DNA from 3 places in the Mesorhizobium koreense genome. Region 2 is predicted to be linked to each of the others. Evidence: predicted binding sites of a transcription regulator. Region 2 holds the regulator's gene; each other region holds the start of a gene.
The links. The regulator HrcA, encoded in region 2, represses chaperone genes, less so after heat shock. The targets are predictions, from matches to a motif close to GTTAGCACTCNCNNNNNGNGAGTGCTAAC.

Region 1 (7,770 bases), 680 kb from region 2:
CCCGTGCCGTCGATCCCCGAGATCAGCCTCTATATGGCGCATCCAGCCAGCAACCTTTGGCGCCTGACGGGAAAAGGCGGGGAGGGGCGGCCGCCTTACTGGGCCTATGTCTGGGCTGGCGGTGCTGCGCTTGCCCGTCATTTCCTCGACCGGCCGGAGAGCGTCCGCGGCCGAAAGGTTCTGGATCTCGGCGCGGGCGGCGGCATCGTCGGCATCGCGGCCTTGAAGGCTGGAGCGGTTTCAGTGACGGCGGCCGAGATCGACGGCAACGGCATTGCAGCGATCGGCCTGAATGCAGGTGCCAATGGCGTGACGGTGGAGATCGTCGGCCGTGATCTGACCCGGACCGATGCGCCATCTGCCCTCGACCTGGTCGCGGTCGGCGATCTGTTCTACGCCGCCGGTCTTGCGAGGCGCGTCACGTGCTTTCTCGACAATTGTCTCGCCGCGGGGGCCGAGGTGCTGATCGGTGATCCGGGAAGGGCTTTCCTGCCGCGTGCCCGGCTGGAGCCGATCGCGGAATATGCGGTACCGGATTTCGGCGATGGTGGGGCAGCGCTGAAGCCGAGCACGGTCTTTGCCTACCGGCAATGAAAAAGGGCGGCCTTGCGACCGCCCTTTCCCGATAGATGCTGGGAGAGTGGACTTAGAAGTCCATCCCGCCACTCAAGCCCGCTTGCGGGCTTGAGCATTGTCAGTTGATGGGCGTGCTTATGGACTTTCTTAGAAGTCCATGCCGCCCATGCCGCCCATGCCGCCGCCGGGCATCGCCGGAGCCGGCGAGTCCTTCTTCGGTGCCTCGGCGATCATGGCCTCGGTCGTGACCAGCAGACCGGCGACCGACGCCGCATCCTGCAGCGCGTGGCGCACGACCTTGACCGGATCGACGATCCCCATCGTGATCATGTCGCCATATTCGCCGGACTGGGCGTTGTAGCCGAAGGTGTTACCTTTGTTTTCCAGGATCTTGCCGGCCACGATCGAAGCTTCAGCACCGGCGTTGGTCGCGATCTGGCGGGCGGGAGCCTGCAGAGCGCGGCGCACGATGTTGATGCCTGCCGTCTGGTCGGCATTGGCGCCGACCGACTTGATCGCCTGCGTGGCGCGCAGGAGAGCGACGCCGCCGCCAGCCACGATGCCTTCTTCGACGGCCGCGCGGGTCGCGTTGAGAGCGTCGTCGACGCGGTCCTTCTTCTCCTTGACCTCGATCTCGGTCGAGCCGCCGACGCGGATCACCGCGACGCCGCCCGCCAGCTTGGCCAGACGCTCCTGCAGCTTCTCGCGGTCGTAGTCCGAGGTGGTCTCCTCGATCTGCGCCTTGATCTGGCCGACGCGGCCCTGGATCTCGGCCTTCTTGCCCGCGCCGTCGACGATGGTGGTGTTCTCCTTCTCGATGCGGACGCGCTTGGCGCGGCCCAGCATGTTGAGGCCGACATTCTCGAGCTTGATGCCGAGATCCTCGGAAATCACCTGACCGCCAGTCAGGATGGCGATGTCTTCCAGCATGGCCTTGCGGCGATCACCGAAGCCCGGCGCCTTGACGGCCGCAACCTTGAGGCCGCCGCGCAGCTTGTTGACGACGAGCGTGGCAAGAGCCTCGCCCTCGACATCCTCGGCGATGATGACAAGCGGCTTGGACGACTGCACGACCGCCTCGAGCACCGGCAGCATGGCCTGCAGGTTGGAGAGCTTCTTCTCGTGGAGCAGGATGTAGGCGTCCTCGAGTTCGGCGACCATCTTGTCCGGGTTGGTGATGAAATAGGGCGAGAGGTAGCCGCGATCGAACTGCATGCCTTCGACGACCTCGAGCTCGGTATCGGCGGTCTTGGCTTCCTCGACCGTGATGACGCCCTCATTGCCGACCTTCTGCATGGCCTGGGCAATCATCTTGCCGACCGACTCGTCGCCGTTCGCCGAGATGGTGCCGACCTGCGCGACTTCCTCGGACGTCTTGATCTTCTTGGCGCCCTTCACGAGGCTGGCCACCACATCGGCAACGGCAAGGTCGATGCCGCGCTTCAGGTCCATCGGGTTCATGCCCGCGGCAACGGCCTTATGGCCTTCCTGGACGATCGACTGAGCGAGGACGGTCGCGGTGGTGGTGCCGTCACCGGCCATGTCATTGGTCTTGGCGGCGACTTCGCGCACCATCTGAGCGCCCATGTTCTCGAACTTGTCCTCAAGCTCGATCTCCTTGGCGACGGTGACGCCGTCCTTGGTGATGCGCGGCGCGCCGAACGACTTGTCGAGCACGACGTTGCGGCCCTTCGGCCCCAGCGTGACCTTCACCGCGTCGGCGAGGATGTTGACACCGCGCAGCATGCGCTCGCGTGCGTCACGAGAGAATTTTACTTCCTTGGCAGCCATATTTTTCAGCTCCTGGGCATTGCGCCCGAAATGTCAGGTTGAAGATGCGGGGTGGGTGAGGCGTCTCAGCCGATCACGCCCATGATGTCGGATTCCTTCATGATCAGGAAATCCTCGCCATTGAGCTTGACTTCCGTACCCGACCACTTGCCGAACAGGATACGGTCCCCGGCCTTCACGTCGAGTGGAACAAGCTTGCCCGCCTCGTCGCGTGCGCCCGAACCGACGGCGATGATTTCGCCTTCCTGCGGCTTCTCCTTGGCGGTATCCGGGATGATGATCCCGCCGGCCGACTTCTCCTCAGATTCGACCCGGCGTACGACCACGCGGTCATGAAGCGGGCGGAATTTCGTCTTTGCCATGTTATTGAACCCTCGGAATGGGATGTTGACAACTCTTCCGTCCGGATACCCGGAACGGCTGCTAGCACTCATATTGCACGAGTGCTAACGTGGCGGTGAGATAGTTTCGCTCGCTCGTGGAGTCAAGGCGTTCGCCAGCGGAATCATGCTGTTCGCATCAGGCGCGAAAGTCGGGAGGGGACCGTTCGTCAGCCCACGATCCTGAGATTCGACAGTTCGTTGGCGATTTCCTTGAAGTCTTCCGACAGCGTCGCGCCGGTGGCGTTCCAGAACAGTTTGGCCGGCTTGCTCGGATCGCTTGGGTCGGTGCGGAAGCGTGAATCCGATGAGCAGGAGCGCAGGGCCGCGATCTGCGTCTGATCCGCGGTCTTCGTTTCGTCGAGGTCGAGCGCCACCGTCATCACCATCATGCCGGCCTTTTTGGCGTTCGCGCACAGCGCCGCCATGTGCTCGTTCATCGCCACGGTGTAGTTGCCGTTGGAATAGTCGAACTGGCCGACATTGCTGTCCGTGCCGAGGAACAGCCGCGGCGTCGACGTCCCGTTGTAGCCCGGGTTGACGTAGCCGTAGGCGGAATAGATGGACTTGTTGTCGGCCGGATCGCTGTAACCGAGCGATCCCGGCGTATAATAGGTGTTCGCCCCGTCGGTCAGCACGATGACGACCTTGTCGTTGCCCTTTTGGCCGTCCGGGCGTCCCTCTGTGAACGGGGCGCCACTTGAGATCGCGCGCCAGCCCCATGCGAGGCCTGAAGGCACGCTGGTGCCGCCGTTCGGCTGCATGGCATCGATGGCGTTCTTCACGGTCGTCAGCCCGTCCGCCACCGTGACATCGGTAAGCGGTGTGATCGGGCCTGTCGTGCAGGAGTAGTTGGGCCCCGTTCCCTTGGACGAACCGACGCCATAGGGCCGGACGGCATAGTATTTCGCCATGCCCTGCTCGCGCGCGAGACCGGTCGTCGCGTCCGCGTTGTCGTTCCAGTAATTGTTGGCAGCGCCGTAGCCGGAGGGGTTCGGCTTGGTGTCGGTCGCCCAACGGTCGCCCGGTTCGTCCGGCGCGAACATCGGTACAAACAGCGTCGCGGGGTCCGTCGGGTCGGGCGGCGCGTCACTGTCGCCGTAAGGGTAGGGTCGCTCCTCCACACAGCCCTGCCAACTCGAATACTGGCCGATCGTGTTGTCGTAATAGCCCGTATCCTGCCAGTGGCCGTCGGTGCAGATGCCGCTGTATTTGTTGGTTTTGGTGCAGACATATTCTTGCCCGGTGGAGACCCACTCGCGCGAACTTACATATTTCATGTCCTGGTAGAGCGAGAAGCGGGTGAGCAGGTCGCCCTCCTCGTCGCCCCAGTCCGATCCGGCCTTGACCCATTTGCCGTCGACCTTTTCCGCCCGGCGATTACCGGTGGACATGGAAGCCCAGTTGAAATTCTCGTGATGGATGGGCGAAATCCCCTCGGTGTCCATCCATTCGGCGCTTGCATATTGCGGGCCGACATTGACCGATGCGGCAAACGGCACGACCGCGAACTGGACCGGCTTGTCCACCTGTTTGATGAGAAGCGCCTGCGCGGCCAGCGTATCGACGAGTTGCTTGGCGGCATCCTTCAAAAGGTCGATGCGGTCTTCGCCGGAGCCCGTGCCGGGATCGCTCATCGAGCCGGAATTGTCGAGCACAAGCGCGACTTCCAGCGTGTTCTTCAGCCTGACCTCCGTCCTGGTAGCCAGGTGGATGTCGTTGCTGGTTGCGCCGTTCAGCATCTGCTTGAAGACCGGCAGGAAGTAAGGCTTGTAGTCGAGCACGGCGTCGAGCTTGAGCGTGCCGCCGCCATTGGCCGTGGTCGGCAGCGTCACTGTAAGAGTCGTGTCCGCGGGGTCGACGCCGCCGAGATTGGCGTGAAAGAAATCGGTCGCGTAGGCGATGAGTTGGGTGTCGGTGGCGCCGTCGACGACATGCCGGGCCGTGGCGATCGCCGCGGCGTCCAGCGCGTGCTCGACAAGCTGTCTCTCGCGGGTCATCTCGGCATAGTCGACGGCAATCGCCACGCCGCCCATGATCGGCAGCATGGCGACCGCCGTGATCATCGCAAAATTCCCGCGGAGATCCCTCCGGAACCGGCGGATCATGAAGCCCCTCGCTCAAGGCGGCGTATTGCGCCCGCCTTCTTGTGACACGAATGCTCTAACCGGGCGTTTGCAAATCCCTTCGAATGAGCGTTCGTCGATTGGCCGGCTGTTAACCAATGGATTGCGCAGCCGCGTCTAAGAAAGACGGGCCGCATGCGTTCCGTTTCTGTAATGGGACCGTGGTCAGCCGATGATGCGCAGATTGGAGAGTTCGTTGGCGATGGCCTTGAAGTCGTCCGACAGGCTTGCTCCCGTGGCGTTCCAGTAAAGCTTCGCGGGCTTGCCTGTCGCCGGGTCGATGCGGAAGCGCGATTCGGAAGAGCAGGCCTTGAGCGCGTCCATTTGCGTCTTCTCGGTCTTATCGTTCTGATTGAGGTCGAGCGACACGGTCATGAGTATTATTTTCGAGGCTTTGGCGTTTTCGCACAGCGTGCTCATTTTCTCGTTCAGCGCCTCGGTGTAGTTGTCGTTGGAAAACGTGTCTTTCTCCACATTGTCGTCGGTGCCCATATAGAGCCGCGTCGTGGAGCCGCCATTGTAGTTCTTGCCGGTATAGCCATAGTCGGAATAGATCGATTCATTGTCGGCGGGATCGCTGTAGCCGAGCGACTGGGGCGTGTAATAAGTATTGGCGCCGTCGGTGAGCACGATGACGACCTTGTCGTTGCCGCGTTCCGACTCGGGGCGGCCTTCGGTGAAGGGGGCGCCGCTCGAGACCACACGCCAGCCCCACGCCAGTCCGGACGGTACGCTGGTGCCGCCGCTCGGCTGCATGGCGTCGATGGCGTCGGTGATCGTCTTCATCCCCGCATCGGTCGTCACGTCTGTCAATGGCGTGATCGGCTGGGTGGTGCAGCTTGCGTTGGGGCCGGCATTCATGCCCGCGGGCGATGTACCGTAGGGAGCGACATAGCCGGTAGTTGGAATGTCAAAGTATTTCGGCATATAGGACTGCCGCGTCTTGGCGCTATTGGAAGTGGAAACGTCGTTCCAGTAGTAGTCCGTGTAATTCTTTCGGAAAAGATACCAGTTGTTCTGGGCTCCGCTCGTCTCGTCGGGCGCGAACATCGGCACGAAAAGCGTCGCCGGATTCGACTTGTCGGGAGCTGCATCCGTCACGTCAAACGGGCTCGGACGCTGCTCCACGCAACCTTGCCAACTCGTATAGTTGGCCTTCTTCGTCTGGCCGCTATTGGTATAGTACTTCATCTCATTGTAGAGAGTGAAACGCGTGACTTTCTGGTTCTCCTGCAAGCCCCAGTCCTTGCCGACTTTGTAGTAGATGCCGTTGATCTGCTTCACTTGTCGATTGGGATTGGTGAATGAGCTCCAGTCGAAATTCTCGTGATGGATCGGCGAGATGCCGTCCGTGTCCATCCAGCCCGCACTGGCGTTTTGCGGCCCCACATTCACCGAAGCAGCGAACGGCACGAGGCCGAACTGGACGGGCTTGTCCACCTGTTTCACCTGCGCGGCGCTGTTCACCAGCGTGGTGACGAGTTCCTTGGAGGCCGACTTCAAGAGATCGATGCGCTTCTGGCCCGATCCGGAGCCTCGATTCGACATCGAGCCGGAATTATCGAGCACGAGCGCGACCTCCAGCGTGTCCTTGAGGCGCACCTCGGTGCTGACGTTGAAGTTCAGCTTCGAATCCAAGGAAGACGAATCCTTGCCGAGCAGGGCGAGGAAAACCGGATAGAAATAGGGACGATAGCGCAGCGTGGCGGTCATGCCGAGCGTTCCGCCGCCGCTATCGGAGGCGGGCAATGTGACCGTCAGCGTCGTATTCGCCGGCTTGACGGGCCCGAGATTGGCGTCGAAGAAGGAATTGGCGTAGCTGGTCAGCACCGTGTTGTCCGCGCCTTGCAGATAGCGATAGGCCGTCGCCACGCCGGCCGCGTCGAGCGCGTGCTGTGTGTATTGGTATTGCCGGTTCATTTCAGTGTAGTCGACACCGACCGCGACGGCGCCCATCAGGGGAATCATCGTGATCACCGTGATCAATGCGTAATTGCCGCGCTGATCGGCCAGAAACCTGCGCAACATCGCCCGTTCACCCCATTGCGTGGAATATCGCCGGGCGAGGATGTCAAAAATAATCTAATTTCCCGTGTAGGAGGTACTAACAAAAAAATAATGATGGTTCACCGCCCGTTCACCATCTCGGAAATGGCCGGCAGGGAGATCGGTATTCGGTCGATGGATGGCGCCTGCAGGAACGCTCAGGCGCGGAACGTTACATGCTTGTGGCCGAGATAATTGACCAGCGCCCCGGCGGCGATACCGAGGGCATGCGCCGCTCCTTCGAGGGCGGTTGCCGGCAGGGGCAGGAAGGATATGGCCTCTTTCGCGCCGATCGCGACGACGACGGTAACCACCGCGCCGCCGGCATTGACGAACAGGAAGTCGCGGATCTCGAGAAGAAGCGGTCGTGTTCCTTTCGACCCGAAGACCCAGAAGCGGTAGATGACGAAACCGTAAGCCATGCCAATGGCAAGTGCCGCGAGCACGGCCGGGGTGAAAGGCATCACTTGGCTGAGCGGAAAGCGGACGAGCCAGTTGAGAAGCGCTGCGCTTCCTCCCCCCAGAAGGAAGCGCATCCGTGGATCGGAAAAAAGGCCGACGGGGATCATGTCTATCCGATCCATGCCGCCGCGAAGCACAGCGTCAATACGCCCGCTAGCGCGAGGCTCGGTCTGTCCCTTACCGCGAAGGCAACCGGGTCGTCATCCATCTGCCCGCGCTGGCACATCAGCCAGACCCGGCTGATGAACAGGAACAGCGCCGCCGGGAAGCCCCATAGCCACGCCGCGTTTCCATAGAAGCTCTGCCGGAACGCATCGTCGATGATGTACAGCACGAGGATCAATACGGCGCACATGCCTGTCGCGACGCCGATTGCCAGGATGAGCGGC
Region 2 (7,770 bases):
GGAATGCTTCTCGCCAGAACTCATCTCGCCGAATGTCTGCGCATGGCCATTGGGCTTGAAGACCGGATCGTAGCCGAAGCCCCGTGTGCCGCGCGGAGGCCAGACCAGCTTGCCTTCGACCTCGCCGCGAAAATATTCCGCGTGGCCGTCCGGCCATGCGAGGCACAAGACGGCGACGAAGCGTCCGCCACGCCGGGCAGGCTCGGTCGCACCCTTTTCCTGCAGCAGGTCCTCGACCTTCCGCATAGCCATTCCGAAATCGCGGCCTGATCCGCCGGCTTTTTCGGCCCAGTCGGCGGTGTAGACGCCGGGATCGCCGTCAAGCGCGTCGACCTCGAGGCCGGAATCGTCCGACAGCGCCGGAAGCCCGGTCGCGGAAGCGGCGGCAAAGGCCTTGGTATAGGCGTTTTCCTCGAATGTCGTGCCCGTCTCGGGCGGCTCGGGGAGGCCGAGCTCGCCGGCCGACGTCGCCTCCAGCCCGTAAGGCATCAGCAACTCGCGGATCTCGCGCAATTTGCCGTCATTATGGGTGGCGACGACGATCTTTTTCGAGTCGAGCTGCCGCATTCAGAGCCCCCAGATTTTCGGTTCGGCGAATTCGAGCGAATTGCCGGCCGGATCGCGGAAATAGATGGACCTGCCGCCATTCGGCCATTTGAAATCGGCCTCGACGGTGACGCCTTTCTGCTCCAGATCGCGCCGCCACGCCGCGATTTCTTCGCCGCTGGCGCGGAAGCAGAGATGGCCCGGCCCGCGCGTGCCGTGCGGCGGCACCGGCAGTCTCGCACCGGCCGGTGGCGAGACCTCCGTGGCATCGGCGTTGAAAAGCAGAAGCACGCCGTCGCCGCAGCGGAAGAACACATGCCGGCCCTCGGCCTTGGCGATGCGCGTCAGGCCGAGCGCTTCGCCATAGAATTCCTCCGCCTTGTCGAGATCGTCGACATAGAGCGCGGATTCCAGGATGGCGTCGGGAGTCATCGGTTTTCCGTCAGGCGATCGCCATCTGCTGCAGGCTGACCAGCCGTTGGATGCCCTTGCGCGCCAGCGTCATCAATTCGGCGAACTGGGCTTCCGAGAAAGGCTCGCCCTCCGCCGTGCCCTGGATTTCGACGATGCCGCCCTTGCCGGTCATGACGAAATTGGCGTCGGTGCCGGCGGACGAATCCTCCTCGTAGTCGAGGTCGAGCACCGGCTGCCCGGCATGGATGCCGCAGGAGATCGCCGCCACATGGTCCTTCAGCACCTTCTGCACGGAAACCATCTGGCGCGCCGCCATCCATTGCAGGCAGTCGTTGAGCGCCACCCAGCCGCCGGTGATGGAGGCCGTGCGCGTGCCGCCGTCGGCCTGCAGCACGTCGCAGTCGACGGTGATCTGAACCTCGCCCAGCGCCTGCAGATCGACCACGGCCCGGAGCGACCGGCCGATCAGCCGCTGGATCTCGAGCGTGCGTCCGCCCTGTTTCCCGGCCGAAGCCTCGCGGCGCATGCGCTCACCCGTCGAGCGCGGCAGCATGCCGTATTCCGCCGTTACCCAGCCGCGGCCGGAATTGCGCATCCAGCCCGGCACCTTCTCCTCCAGGCTTGCCGTGCACAGGACATGCGTGTCGCCGAACTTGACGAGGCACGAGCCCTCGGCGTGCTTGGCGATGCCGCGTTCGAAGGAAATCGCGCGCATTTCGTCGTTGTGGCGCTTGGATGGACGCATGAAAAACATTCTCCGGACAGGTTTGGCGGCTTGTAGCGCCATGGGGAGGGGGACGCAAAGGAAAAGGCCGTTTGTCCAGCATGCGTTGCGTTACCGGCACATGGCCTTATATTTTCACATGTCCAGGGAGCATCTCGTGACGAAGCCGTTGATGGACCAGAACCTGCAATTGCTCGATGCGCGCTCGCGCGACATCTTCCGCCTGATCGTCGACGCCTATCTGCGCGACGGAGAGCCGATGGGCTCGCGCAATCTGGCGCGGCTGTTGCCGCAATCCCTGTCGCCGGCGACTGTGCGCAACGTCATGAGCGATCTTGAACAACTCGGCCTCATCTACGCGCCGCATATCTCCGCCGGTCGCCTGCCGACGCAGAAGGGGCTGCGCTTCTTCGTCGACGCCTTCATGGAGATCGGCGATCTGTCGGACGAGGAAAGGCGGGTCATTGAGGCTCAGGTCAAGGCTTCGGGCAGCGGCGCCTCGCTGGAGCACGTGCTGACGGAGGCCAGCCAGATGCTTTCCGGCCTGTCGCGCGGCGCCGGCCTCGTGCTCGCCACCAAGAGCGAATCGCCGCTCAAGCATATCGAATTCATCCAGCTCGAGCCTTCCAAGGCGCTCGCCGTGCTCGTCTCGCAAAGCGGCGATGTCGAGAACCGCGTCATCGAAATTCCGGCCGGCGTCACCACCTCGCAGCTTCATGAGGCATCGAATTTCCTCAACGCGCATATACGCGGTCGTACGCTCGCCGAAGCCCGCGGCGAGATCGAGCGGCTGAAGGAGGAGACGCGCACCGCGCTCGACGTGTTGTCCCAGGAACTCGTCGAAAAGGGGCTCGCCGTATGGGCCGGAACCGAGGGCGACCTGCCGGCAAGGCTCATCGTGCGCGGCCGCGCCAATTTGCTGGAGAATGTCACGGCGCAGGCGGATATCGAGCTCTTGCGCCATCTCTTCGAGGATCTGGAGACCAAGGAAGGGCTGATCCAGCTTCTCGATCTCGCCGAGGAAGGGTCGGGCGTGCGCATCTTCATCGGTTCGGAGAACAGGCTTTTTTCGCTTTCAGGCTCGTCGCTGGTGGTCGCGCCCTATCGCGACAAGGACCAGCGCGTTGTCGGGGCGCTCGGCGTCATCGGCCCGACCCGGCTCAACTATGCGCGCATCGTGCCGATGGTGGACTATACCGCGCAGCTCATCAGCCGCATGTTCGGCTGAGTGCGGGATCTGGGAAGGAGAGCGGCATTGTTCGGGCTGATCAGCAGGATGCGGGCGCAGGCGGGCAGGCGCGGTGAGTTGATGGAAATCCTGCTCGCCAGCACCAGCTCGATGCCCGGATGCCTGAGCTATGTCGTCGCCGAGGATGCCGCCGACGCCGATGCGATCTGGATCACCGAGATTTGGGAGGACGAAGCGAGCCACAAGGCGTCGCTGTCATTGCCGGTTGTCCAGGCCGCGATCGGCAGCGCGAAGCCGATGATTGCCGGCTTCGAGGCGCAGACGCGCACGAGGCCGCTCGGCGGCGCCGGGCTGTCCGTTCTGCGTTGAGTCCTTCGCAAACTTGTTTACCCTTGATTTTGCTACCTTGAACCTCGATATCGGGCGCAACTCCCCGATCCCACGAACGATGGTAGGAAGATGAGCAACAAGCCCGGAACCGAGGATGCGCGCGAGGTCGAGCCGGACATGGAAGCCGCCGCTGCTCCCTCCGATGCAAGAGAGGAAAGTCCATATCAGGCCGATCACGAGGCCTTCATGCGGCTTGCCAAGGAAAACGAGGAACTGAAGGACCGCGCCCTCCGGATCGCGGCGGATATGGAGAATCTGCGCCGCCGCACGGCCCGCGACGTGCATGATGCGCGCGCTTACGCGATCGCCAATTTCGCCCGCGACATGCTCGGCGTCTCCGACGATCTGAACCGAGCGCTGGCGGCGATCCCGGCTGAAGCCAAGGCCTCGGGCGATGCCGGCTTCAAGACGCTGATCGAGGGCGTCGAGATGACCGAGCGCGCCATGCTGAACGCGCTCGAGCGCCATGGCGTCAAGAAACTCGAGCCGCAGGGCGAAAAATTCGACCCGAATTTCCATCAGGCGATGTTCGAGGTTCCCAATCCCGATGTGCCGGCGAACACGGTCGTGCAGGTCGTGCAGACCGGCTATGTGATCGGCGATCGCGTGCTGAGGCCCGCCATGGTCGGCGTCTCCAGGGGCGGCCCAAAGCAGGTCGCGCCGCAGCTCGCCGCCGAGCCCGGTCCGCCCGACGCCCAGTCCGAAAAGGACGCGTGAGGCGCGGAAAGCGTAGTCTTCCTCCCCTCTCCCCCATCCGCTATTGAAGGATGGGAGGCGCGATGAACCCGATCCTGTTGCTCGACTATGCCGGTGTCGCGGTCTTCGCCGCGACCGGCGCGCTTGCCGCCTCGCGCAAGGAACTCGACATCATCGGCTTCCTCTTCCTTGCCGCCGTCACCGGGATCGGCGGCGGCACGCTGCGCGACGTGCTCCTCGGCGTTCCTGTCTTCTGGGTGGCGAACCCGGCCTATACGCTCGTCTGCGCCGCTGTCGGCCTTCTGGTCTTCTTCACGGCGCATCGCGTTGAATCGCGCTACAGGCTGCTTCTCTGGCTGGATGCGGTAGGCCTTGCCGTCTATTCGGCAATGGGCGCGGCCAAGGGCTTCGCCGCGACCGGATCGCCGGTAATCGCCATCATCATGGGCGTGCTGACGGCAACCTTCGGCGGTATATTGCGCGACCTTCTCGCCGGCGAACCGTCGGTGCTGCTCAGGCCCGAGATCTACGTGACCGCCGCGCTGGCAGGCGCGGTCGTCTTCACGCTCGCTACGCTGGCGGGAGCGACGGTCCTTCTCGCGGCCGTTCTTGCCTTCTCAGCCGCCTTCCTCGTGCGCGGCGGGGCGCTGCGTTTCGGCTGGGCATTTCCGGCCTACCGCTCGCGTCCGGGCCGGCGCCCCGAAGACATTCCCTGAAACATCCGCCCCGCCCACCCGCATTGGCCGCTGTGACATCAATGTCACAGGGCTAAAGGCGATTGGGCTCGGGAACCGCAAAAACGGGAACGTTCCTCAAAGTCGCCTGTTTTGTGCTCATGGCTCGGCTGCAGCAAGGCGGCGCGGGCAGGGAATGAAGGAGCAAGTCGATGAAGAAGATTCTTTACGCCGCCGTCGCCACGCTCGCGCTTTCGGCGGGTACCGCGACTGCCGCGCTCGCCGCCGACGTGATCGCCGAGCAGCCGCCGGCCCCCGCGCCCGTCGTGGTGCCCGTGTTCTCATGGACGGGTCTCTATCTCGGCGCCAATCTCGGTTATGGCTGGGCGAATGCCGGTCCTGACGACGATAACGGTTTCGTCGGCGGCGGCCAGATCGGCTACAATTACGAGTTCGACAACCATCTCGTGCTCGGCATTGAAGGCGACATGGACGCAACCGGCTGGCAATTCGACGGCAATGATGTGGACTACACCATCACAGGCCGTGGCCGCCTCGGTTATGCGTTCGACCGCTGGATGGTCTACGGCACCGGCGGCATCGCCTATGCCAAGGCAGGCGATTTGAAGGATACGGGCTGGGTGGCCGGCGCTGGCGTCGAATGGGCCGCGACCGACCACATCATTCCGGGTATCGAGTACCTGCACTACGGCTTTCGTGATTTTGACAACACCGGCATCAATGCCGATGCCGACGTGATCCGTGCGCGGCTGAGCTTCAAGTTCTGACCGGACCGGCTCTGGTAACGGAAAGGCGCGCCGCTGGCGGCGCGCCTTTTTCTATGTCGCTCTGGCTTTCGCCTTCTTCTTCGTCGGCGCGCTCTTCTTGCTCGGCGCCGGTTTAGCCGCCTTTTCCTTCTCGGTCATTTCAGCTTTCAGTTTCATTTCGACCTCGACGTCCCGCCCATGCTCCTTGGCCGCTTTCTCGCACCGTTCGCGGAACTCGGCCACCTCCTCTTCGGTCAGGTGCTCGATGCCGATGAAGGTGTTTTCGCCGTGCCCGGCGCGGATCAGTTCGTCGAGCTTGGCCTGGATGGCGGCGCCGTCACGGTTCTGCGTGTTCTGGATGAGGAAGACCATCAGGAAGGTGATGATGGTCGTTCCCGTATTGATGATGAGCTGCCAGGTGTCGGAGAACCCGAAGACTGGCCCGCTCACAGCCCAGACGACGACGATGGCGCAGCACGCGAGGAAAGTGACGGGCATTCCCGCCGCATGGGCGACGGCGTTGGCGGTAGTCGAAAATGCCCGGTTGAAACTCATCTTCCTGCCACCTTCGGATATTTCTGATGTTCAAGCCTGACGCGTGGCACGCTCCAAATGCTTGAGCAGCCCTGCCTGTTCCGCCGCCTCGCGCAGATTCTCGCGCGGCCTCGGGCCGATCTGCCCGATGACGAGGCCAGCGGCGAGCGAGCCGAGTTCGCCGCAGAGGCGATGTTCGAGGCCCATCGTATATCCATGCAGGAAGCCGGCCGCGTAGAGGTCTCCGGCTCCTGTGGTGTCGACGACGCGCTCTACCTTCGTCGCCTCGACACTCACCGTCCTGTCGCCGGAGACGACGATCGAACCGGCGGCCGAACGGGTGACGGCGGCGAGCTTGCAATCCTTGCGGATCGCTTCCAACGCCGTCTCGAAGGAGGGCGTCTGGTAGAGCGAGGTTAGCTCGTGCTGGTTGGCGAAGACGATGTCCACCGTGCCGGAGCGCATCAGGTCCAGGAACTCGTCGCGGTAGCGGTCGACGCAGAACGGATCGGAAAGCGTCATCGCCACCTCTCCGCCGGCTTCGTGGGTGAGCTTCGCCGCCAGCCGGATCGCCTCCTTGGCGCGGGGCGGATCCCACAGATAACCCTCGAAATAGGTCACCTTCGCGTCGGTCTTCGCCGGCTCGACGTCTTCGGGCCCAAGCTCGACGCAGGCGCCGAGATAGGTGTTCATGGAGCGCTCGCCGTCCGGCGTGACGAAGATCATGGAGCGCGCCGTCGGCGGCCGGCCGGATAGCGGCACGCTGTCGAAGGCGACGCCATGGGCGCGGATATCGTGCGTGTAGAGGTCGCCGAGCTGGTCCGAGGAAACCTTGCCGAAGAAGGCGGAACGGCCGCCGAAGCTGGCGATGCCGGCCGCCGTGTTGCCGGCGCTGCCGCCCGAGGCCTCCGTCGCCGGTCCCATGCGCGAATAGAGGAGTTCCGCGCGCTCGGCGTCGATCAGGTTCATCGCGCCCTTGATGATGCCGTTTTCGACGAGGAAATCGTCATCGGCGGAAGCGATGATGTCGACAATCGCGTTGCCGATGCAAAGCACGTCGTAGGCGGCCATCCAGTTCTCCGATCAGGCTGTCATGCGGTGGTTTCAGCGAGGGTGTAGCCGCGCGCGGGCTGGATTTGCAACCCCGCGGTCGCGGCGCAGGGTAGCGCCGTCGAGGCAGGCTTATGCCTCCTCTGTCCGACAAGCGGCTGTTCGCTCTCTCAATTCGGCGGTCGCGCCTTCATCGATCGAGCCGTCCGCGATCACGACACCGAACAGCGCGACGGTCTGTTCGGCCGTGTAATAACCCATCCGGAAATCGTCGAGCACGGCCTGCGTGTCGCGCTCGAAAGGATCGCCATAGCCGCCGCCGCCCGGCGTTCCGACACGCACGCGGTCCCCGGCTTTGAGCGGGATATCCTGTTCCTTGGAGAGATGCGGCGGCACATGCGCCTTGCCGCCCTGGAAGACGGTGACGGAATTGACGCCGCCATCCGCGCCGCCGAGCACGCCCTGCGGCCCGACTCGGCCGTGATCCATCACGAAGGACGCGCGCGCCTCGCCCCTCAGCAACTCCACGTCGTAGGAGAGGCCGAAGCCGCCGCGATGCTTTCCCGCGCCGCCGGAACCCTCGCGCAGCGCGTATTCGCGGTAGAGCACCGGAAAGGCCTGCTCCATCACCTCGACCGGTGGCGATTTGGAGATGCCGATGGTCGAGCAGCCGTTGGAGAGCCCGTCATGGTCGGCATTGCCGCCATAGCCGCCGCCGGAGATCTGGTACATGACGTAATCGCGGCCGCGCGCCGGGTCGCTGCCGCCGAGCGCGAAATTGCCGCT
Region 3 (7,770 bases), 560 kb from region 2:
GTATCAGTGAACCGGCGGCCAGAAACGCCGCGACAGAGAGTTTTGCAAATATGATATGAGCCTCCATTCGCCCCGCCCGCAAATGTCAGGTCGATAGCCAGACACCGATGATGATGAATGATAGATCGGGGCAAATGCATGGCATCGCTCCATTCCACCCGGGTCACCTTTCGAATCAGCTTCAGTTGACGAGGCCCGAAATATTCCAGATCGTTCGAAGGATTTTCCACGGGCAAATCCTGCCATAGACGTAAGTGCCCGGAGAGGCTCGGTGCAGGGAGGCTGCGCTGGGACATAAGCAAATCCCAGCGGAGGCGGTTCTTGCTTTGTTACAATAGAAAGACGGGCGTGAGCCCGTCCTCGGTGATGTGCCTGATGATTGAACAGATGGAGCAACATGTCTGATAGGATCTGTTCCTGAGGATTGCCAGAGGTTGTTCGGTATGTGTTGGACCGCGAGCGGCGGATCATCATCGGTGTCAACCAATGTTTTGGCTGGGCTTATCGAATTTGCGACGGTCCGGAAGGCGGCGCCGGCCGCCTTCCGGAACCAATCTGAACGTCAGTTCTTGATGGTGATGCGCTTGACCTGCGACTGCGCCTTCTCGGTTTTGGGCAAGGTCACGGTCAGCACGCCGTTTTTGAAGCGCGCATCGACCTCGTCTTCCTTGACCTCATAGCCGACAGGGATGCGACGCTCGAAGCGGCCGTAATAGCGTTCGGAGAACTGCTTGTCCTTGTCCTCGGTCTCGGAGCGCTTTTCGCCTTTCAGCGTCAGCACACCGTCATCCTCGAGCAGCACTTCGATGTCCTTCTCTTCCAGACCCGGCACCTCGGCCGTCACCTTGATCTCCCTTTCACCGTTGGAGATCTCGACGCTCGGCCAGCCGCCGCCGAAGGCGGAGACGCTGCCCAACGACGGTAAGCCGGAACCGAAACCACGGAAGACCTCGTCGAACAGGCGGTTCACCTCTCGATGCAACGACAGGAACGGATCGCGCTCGCTGTCACGGAAGACGCTCGGAACCCGGTTGCCCTCGTTTCGGTTCCAAGGAATCAGATCACGCACACTCATTGTTCTTCTCCTTTCGTTCGTTCGATTGACAATGCCATCCCGTCAGCGCCGGGCTTGTCGCCCAGCGCCTTGCGAAGTGCGCCTAACGAGATAGCCTCACGCGGCCTGCTTATCGGCTTCGATCCGCTTCGGCGGCACCTTGGACGACGCGTCCGCGGTTGCAATCTCGATCCGGCGCGGCTTCATTTCCTCGGGAAGCTCGCGTCTGAGATCGATGGTAAGCAGGCCGTTGGCGAGGCCGGCATCCATCACCTTCACGTGGTCCGCGAGCTCGAAGCGGCGCTCGAAAGGCCGCCCGGCGATGCCCCTATGCAGATAATCGCCATTGTCCTCGCTGGCCTTTTCGCCAGCCACGACGAGCATGTTGGGCTCGTGGATGATGCTGAGTTCATCCTGAGAGAACCCGGCCACCGCCATGGTGATGCGGTAGTCGTCCTCGCCGGATTTGGTGATGTCGTAGGGCGGCCAGTTTTCGGCACTTGCCGTCCGGCTGGCGTTCTCAAGCAGGTCGGCAATGCGATCGAAGCCGATGCTCGAACGGTAGAGCGGGGAAAAGTCAAATGCGGTTCTCATAGCCATATCCTCCTGTGAGCAACATGGGTACGAGGAGCGCCAAGAAGCGGCGCTCCTTGACCATTTGCCGGCCCCTTTGGCGTCGGCGACAATGATTTGGGAATTCACTTCCGTTGCGTCAAGAGGTTTTGCTCTCCCTTCGCGCAACCAGTGGAACGTCGCTTACCCGAGGCACGTTATGCAACCGGAGGAAGAACCCTTTCATCACTCTTCGGGAGGACGCGGCGATGCCGATTCCCGAACCTGTTATCCTGAAATCACCTCGCGGCCTTCCGCGCAAGGTGGCCAGCAGCTTCGAGGCGCTCGAATGCCTGGATCAGGAGTGGCCCAAATGGGCGCGGGGCCGCAGCTGGCGCGCCGCCTGCCGGGCCTGCCGGGACGCGCTCGAGGGGTGGCGCGGCGCCCGCGATGCACGTAGGGCATTCGTAAAGGCGGCTGAAAGGGCTGGGCTTGCGATCGTGCGCGAGCCTGTCCGGCCGCGGAAAGGGGCGCCCGCGTTCCGGCTGCCGCAAGGGGCCACGCAACAGCCCTCGCTCAGTTCAGCGGGATGATGCCGTCGACGGCGCGCCATTCGGAAGGCTCGATCAGCCCGTGATGGGCGACCCGGACCGAATGCAGCGCGCCGTCAAGTTCGCGCGCCCAGTAATCGAGAAAGCCACGCAGTTCGGGAAACGCCGGCGCGAGATCGTATTCCTGCCAGACATAGAGCTGCAGAAGGCTCGGATGATCGGGCATGTGATAATGGATCTCCGCCGTCGTCAGGCCGTAGCCCTGCATCTGCAGGCGGAATTCCCGGCTTACCGGTGACGCCATTCGCTTCCTCACCTTCTTCTGTCAGGCATCCAGCCGATCCATGTTCGGCCGGTCGCAATAGCCGTAAACGTATGGCCTCGGTTCTTCGTCGAGCCGCCTCAGCGCGTCCATGATCTGATTGAAGGAAACAGGCTCGCTGCCGCCCGGCGGCTGGCGAAGCGCCGGCATCGACTCTACGGCACAGGCGTCCGAGGCCCAGGACGACAGGATCGCCCGCTTTTCCTGAAGGTCGAGCGTTTCATCGGCGAGCACGTCGTCGGGATGCCGGAAATGGCGCGCCGGCGATAGCAGCCGGTCAAGCGTAGGATCGGATGTTTCGGGTACAAGAGCAGGGATGATCGGCGTAGGGTTCTGTCGGTCCATCTTGGTCCTCCGTCTTCCAAAAAACTCCCTTTTAGGCTCTGGTTTCCACCTGCTTCGCCGATGGCGAAGCTTCGGATAATTTTGTTCGGCCGTTTGGAAAATTCAAGCGGAAATGCACGACACCGACCCCAATTAGCCGTATGTTTTCATGGCGCTAACACTCCGTTCCGGCGAGTGCCAAAATTTTTTCCAAGCCCCCTTGAAATCGAAAAACGGCAAAACCAGATCACACGCGCGCGACGCCCGCGAGGGGTCGCGTGCCCCGCGCCGGCCTTCCCCAGGCCGGAGCGGAGGAACCTCTCACAATCTGTTTGTCCAGAAGGAGAACGATATGACGTTCCGTCCATTGCATGACCGTATCCTGGTCCGCCGCGTCGAAGCCGATGAGAAGACGGCCGGCGGTATCATCATCCCCGACACCGCCAAGGAAAAGCCGCAGGAAGGAGAGGTCATCGCCGTCGGCTCCGGCGCGCGCGACGATAGTGGCAAGCTCGTTCCGCTCGACGTGAAAGCCGGCGACCGCATCCTCTTCGGCAAATGGTCCGGTACCGAGATCAAGCTCGATGGCGAAGACCTGCTGATCATGAAGGAATCCGACGTGATGGGTGTGATCGAAAATGCTGCGACGCTGAAGAAAGCGGCCTGACCGTCTCTAACTCTATCAGTCAATGAAGCTGCCCATTGAAGGAGTGAACCAATGGCTGCCAAGGAAGTGAAATTCCATTCAGACGCTCGTGAACGCATGCTGCGCGGCGTCGACATTCTCGCCAATGCGGTGAAAGTGACGTTGGGCCCGAAGGGCCGCAACGTCGTGCTCGACAAGTCGTTCGGCGCGCCGCGCATCACCAAGGACGGCGTCACCGTCGCCAAGGAGATCGAACTGGAAGACAAGTTCGAGAACATGGGCGCGCAGATGGTGCGCGAGGTTGCCTCGAAGACCAACGACCTGGCCGGCGACGGCACCACGACCGCGACCGTGCTCGCCCAGGCCATCGTCAGAGAGGGCGCGAAGGCCGTGGCGTCGGGCATGAACCCGATGGACCTGAAGCGCGGCATCGACAAGGCCGTCGACGCGGTGGTCGGGGAGTTGAAGAAGAACGCCCGCAAGATCACCAGGAACGACGAGATCGCGCAGGTCGGCACGATCTCGGCCAATGGCGACACCGAGATTGGCCGCTTCCTTGCGGAAGCGATGGAAAAGGTCGGCAACGAGGGCGTCATCACGGTCGAGGAAGCCAAGACCGCCGAGACCGAGCTCGAGGTGGTCGAGGGCATGCAGTTCGACCGCGGCTATCTCTCTCCTTACTTCATTACCAACCAGGACAAGATGCGCGTCGAGCTGGAAGAGCCCTATGTGCTCATCCACGAGAAGAAGCTCTCCAATCTTCAGGCCATGCTTCCCATCCTCGAAGCGGTCGTGCAGTCGTCCAAGCCGCTCCTCATCATCGCCGAGGACGTCGAGGGCGAGGCGCTCGCCACGCTCGTCGTCAACAAGCTGCGCGGCGGCCTCAAGGTCGCGGCCGTCAAGGCTCCGGGCTTCGGCGACCGCCGCAAGGCCATGCTGGAGGATATCGCCATCCTCACCGGCGGCACCGCTATCAGCGAGGATCTCGGCATCAAGCTTGAGAACGTGACGCTCCAGATGCTCGGCCGCGCCAAGAAGGTGGTGGTCGAGAAGGAGAACACCACCATCGTCGACGGCGCGGGCAAGAAGGAAGAGATCCAGGGCCGCGTAGCCCAGATTAAGGCCCAGATCGAGGAGACCACCTCCGACTACGACCGCGAGAAGCTGCAGGAGCGCCTTGCCAAGCTCGCGGGCGGCGTCGCCGTGATCCGTGTCGGCGGCTCGACCGAGGTGGAGGTGAAGGAGCGCAAGGACCGCGTCGACGACGCCATGCATGCAACGCGCGCGGCCGTCGAGGAAGGCATCCTGCCCGGCGGCGGCGTGGCGCTTCTGAGGGCGGTGAAGGCACTCGACGGCGTCACGGTCGACAATCCGGACCAGAAATATGGCCTGGACATCGTTCGCCGGGCCATCGAGACGCCAGTGCGCCAGATCGCCGAGAACGCTGGCGCCGAAGGCTCCATCATTGTCGGCAAGCTGCGCGAGAAGGCAGAGTTCGCCTGGGGCTGGAACGCACAGACGAACGAATATGGCGACCTCTACAAGCAGGGCGTTATCGACCCGGCCAAGGTGGTGCGCACCGCGCTGGAGGATGCCGCCTCCGTCGCCGGCCTGCTCGTCACCACCGAGGCGATGGTGGCCGAGAAGCCGAAGAAGGAAGCCGCACCCTCCATGCCCACGGGCGCCGGCATGGACTTTTGAAGCCCCCGAAAAAACCTGCCCGCTCCGCCGAGAGGGCGGGTAGCGATCGGGAATGCCCGGGAGCTTGCCATGAACATGATGACAGGGATCGAAACCGTGCCGCCGCCGACGCATCCGACGGGCGAATTTCTGGCCTACGAGATGGAATACCGGAGCACGCTGAAGCCGTTGCTGGCCCGATTGCTCGACATGGCCCAATCGGCCGGCTGGAACCGTCGGATCGCGGCGACGGCGCTGATGTTCCTTGCCGCGCATCATGTCTCGGCAGCTTCCCAGGCATCCGACAAAACCTGAGTCCGAATGCCAGCGGAAGGGAGGTCACGACATGATTCCGGGGCGATTGCGCCAATGTCTGAAAATTCTGAGATGGAAACCTGCCGATCTTGCGGACGAGCTTGGCCGTCGGGAATGCGAGGTAAAGGCCTGGATCGAAGGCCACGCTCCTGCGCCCCTTGCCGTTGCCGCATGGATCGAGGCGCTGGCCAAGGCGCATGAAACGTTGGCGCCGCCGCGCCGAGCCTCCGCGGCATCGAAACCGAGGAGCAATGAAATCGGGCCGGCGGGAATCAGGTTGCCCGAGGCAGGCTGTCGAACGATACAGCACGGCGCCGCACAAAGAATGATCTCGCGACCGGCACATCTGCTTGGAACCGGATTTTCCGGCGCAGCCGGCATTCCAGCCGCTTCAGAAAGGAGGTTAAAGACATGGATCGCGCCCGCTTTGAGGAGCCTGTCACGCTTCTTGTCGGAATGGGCTTCCCGCAAGGATCGAGAGTACGACGGAAGCATACGCCCTGCTTCAGGATTGGCCGGCCGCCAATAGGAACCATACGCATGGCGTTGCTCTCAATGCCTGCAAGGCCGGCATCGCGGGCGAGGTCGATCCGGAAACGGTGCGCGCGGCCCTGGTCGCATTCGCACGGCGCAACGACATATTGATCCCAAGCATGAGCGTATTCGTAGCCCCAACCTCGCGCGGTGAGACGCGGCATGCCGAATGATTTCGCAGGGCCGCGTTCCACCGCCATTACTTCGGATATCTAATCCTTGCGCGGGTATTGATAGCGGCCGAGATCGCCGGAAAGACGGTGCGAGGGGCCCCCACTCTGGCCGCACCTGCGCCAAACCAGTCTGGACTGCGCGGGCCCCGGCCTCCGTAGGCGGGTGTCTCATTGGGCGAGTGGCGATGCTCTCTCTGCCATCTCGTTGGCCAGGAAGGGAAACCGGGAAAAATTTCCCTGTCACCAATACCACCATGCCCAGTTGACGCGACCTGCAGCCGGCTGGATGACAACGGACTCCTCGGCAAAGAGCCTTCGCCGAGATATCCGCGCCGTCACTGGCCACTCTTTATACGGGATGGATCGGGCTGTGATGCATCTTTCGAGTGCTCCGCCAGTGCCGGCCCCGCGCCTGAAGTTGCTTGTGCTGCCGATGAGCGTTGGTCCAAGGCGTCGATCTCCCGTTCGGCTTGGTACCAATGATCTTCCGAAGCGCCGGTTCGGCCGCGTTCCTCCCAAATCTGATGGGCTCGGGTCCGAATGCGATCTTCTCGGGACGGTTGATAGTCTTTCGTAGTGACCGCGTCAGACGGATCGCTTCTGTCGGGGTCCTGTAGGTTCTCTCCAGCAGCGTCACGATCGATGGAAGGGCCGTCTTCGGCGGGCAGGTATCCCAGGGGCCGGCTTTCCGGCGGACCTTCCCATCGTGGCTTCTGATCGGTGGTGCCAGGCGCGCCAGTCTTAGGCGTAGGCATGATTTTGCTCCTCATTCTTTGTGTTCCGGCATCGCTTCGAGCTGGTCTTTCGTCCATGAAGTCACTGCGTGAACATCCCCATCCTCATCTCGCATGAAGTCCAGCTCGGCAGCCGGGACAGCGACGGATTTGGCGCCGATACCAAGGAAGCCTCCTACGTCGATAACGACCTGGCTGCTGTGCACATGATCAACGGAGCCAATCTCCTCGTCATCGGGTCCGTAGATGGTGGCGCCTTCGAGTATGTCAGGGGTTAACTCGGCGCTGGTCAGGCGCACATGATTGCTGTGGTCCATCTGGATGTCTCCTCTCTGGTGGGACATCCTCAACATTCGAGCTAGCCAAGCGTTCCGAAGGAATCGGACCTGATGCCAAATGTGATCGCGCTCCAGTGCGATTCCAATGCCAGATGCCGCGCACGCCGTTAGCCCCTCGTCCTGCCGGCGTAGGCAGAAGACAGCAGCAGCCCCATCCCTACGACCGTCGTCTGCGTTCCTCGATCTCTTCGGGTTCTTTCTGGTCGATCTCTGTAATCTCATCCCTGGCGCTGCCGTTCGACCGGATCAGTTCATCGATCTTGGCCTGAAGCGCCTGGGTATCGCGGTGCTCTGCTCGCTGGATAAATAGCGTCATCGCCCAAGTGGCGAGGGTGGCGACGCCGTGCCAATTGAGGCTGTGCGGTTCGAAGATGAGCCATAAAACGGCGTAGACCAGCAAGATCAGAAAGGCCCAGGGACGGGCTGTGAGGGTGCCCAACTTGGTGAGAATGCTGGCGGCGTCCATTACTGGCCTTCTGGTTTGATAACGAGCCGGGTTTGGTCGAGGATGTTCCTCGCCGGAGTATTTCAAGGACAGCAGATTATC

Region 1: the regulator HrcA is predicted to act here: its motif matches at 2,790-2,818, upstream of groES (co-chaperone GroES).
Region 3: the regulator HrcA is predicted to act here: its motif matches at 2,978-3,006, upstream of groES (co-chaperone GroES).

What each region holds. Positions count from the first base shown of each region.
Region 1 covers NZ_CP134228.1:4,745,378-4,753,147, reverse strand. The annotation lists gene RBH77_RS22630 (class I SAM-dependent methyltransferase) at 1-594, shown strand, start outside; gene groL (chaperonin GroEL) at 724-2,367, opposite strand; gene groES (co-chaperone GroES) at 2,433-2,729, opposite strand; gene RBH77_RS22615 (pilus assembly protein TadG-related protein) at 2,918-4,813, opposite strand; gene RBH77_RS22610 (pilus assembly protein TadG-related protein) at 5,039-6,901, opposite strand; gene RBH77_RS22605 (GtrA family protein) at 7,078-7,488, opposite strand; gene RBH77_RS22600 (UbiA family prenyltransferase) at 7,491-7,770, opposite strand, start outside.
Region 2 covers NZ_CP134228.1:390,954-398,723, reverse strand. The annotation lists gene RBH77_RS01835 (non-canonical purine NTP pyrophosphatase) at 1-567, opposite strand, end outside; gene RBH77_RS01830 (VOC family protein) at 568-978, opposite strand; gene rph (ribonuclease PH) at 989-1,705, opposite strand; gene hrcA (heat-inducible transcriptional repressor HrcA) at 1,857-2,912, shown strand; gene RBH77_RS01815 (putative quinol monooxygenase) at 2,940-3,242, shown strand; gene grpE (nucleotide exchange factor GrpE) at 3,381-3,980, shown strand; gene RBH77_RS01805 (trimeric intracellular cation channel family protein) at 4,043-4,675, shown strand; gene RBH77_RS01800 (outer membrane protein) at 4,846-5,421, shown strand; gene RBH77_RS01795 (low affinity iron permease family protein) at 5,473-5,955, opposite strand; gene RBH77_RS01790 (adenosine kinase) at 5,986-7,005, opposite strand; gene RBH77_RS01785 (hydantoinase B/oxoprolinase family protein) at 7,117-7,770, opposite strand, start outside.
Region 3 covers NZ_CP134228.1:948,175-955,944, reverse strand. The annotation lists gene RBH77_RS04575 (hypothetical protein) at 1-296, opposite strand, end outside; gene RBH77_RS04570 (Hsp20/alpha crystallin family protein) at 563-1,075, opposite strand; gene RBH77_RS04565 (Hsp20 family protein) at 1,172-1,648, opposite strand; gene RBH77_RS04560 (DUF982 domain-containing protein) at 1,876-2,199, shown strand; gene RBH77_RS04555 (usg protein) at 2,183-2,461, opposite strand; gene RBH77_RS04550 (hypothetical protein) at 2,483-2,824, opposite strand; gene groES (co-chaperone GroES) at 3,156-3,470, shown strand; gene groL (chaperonin GroEL) at 3,522-5,150, shown strand; gene RBH77_RS04535 (hypothetical protein) at 5,220-5,444, shown strand; gene RBH77_RS24060 (hypothetical protein) at 5,717-6,178, opposite strand; gene RBH77_RS04525 (DUF2934 domain-containing protein) at 6,487-6,672, opposite strand; partial or broken gene RBH77_RS04520 (hypothetical protein) at 6,721-6,906, opposite strand; gene RBH77_RS04515 (PRC-barrel domain containing protein) at 6,918-7,202, opposite strand; gene RBH77_RS04510 (low affinity iron permease family protein) at 7,381-7,689, opposite strand.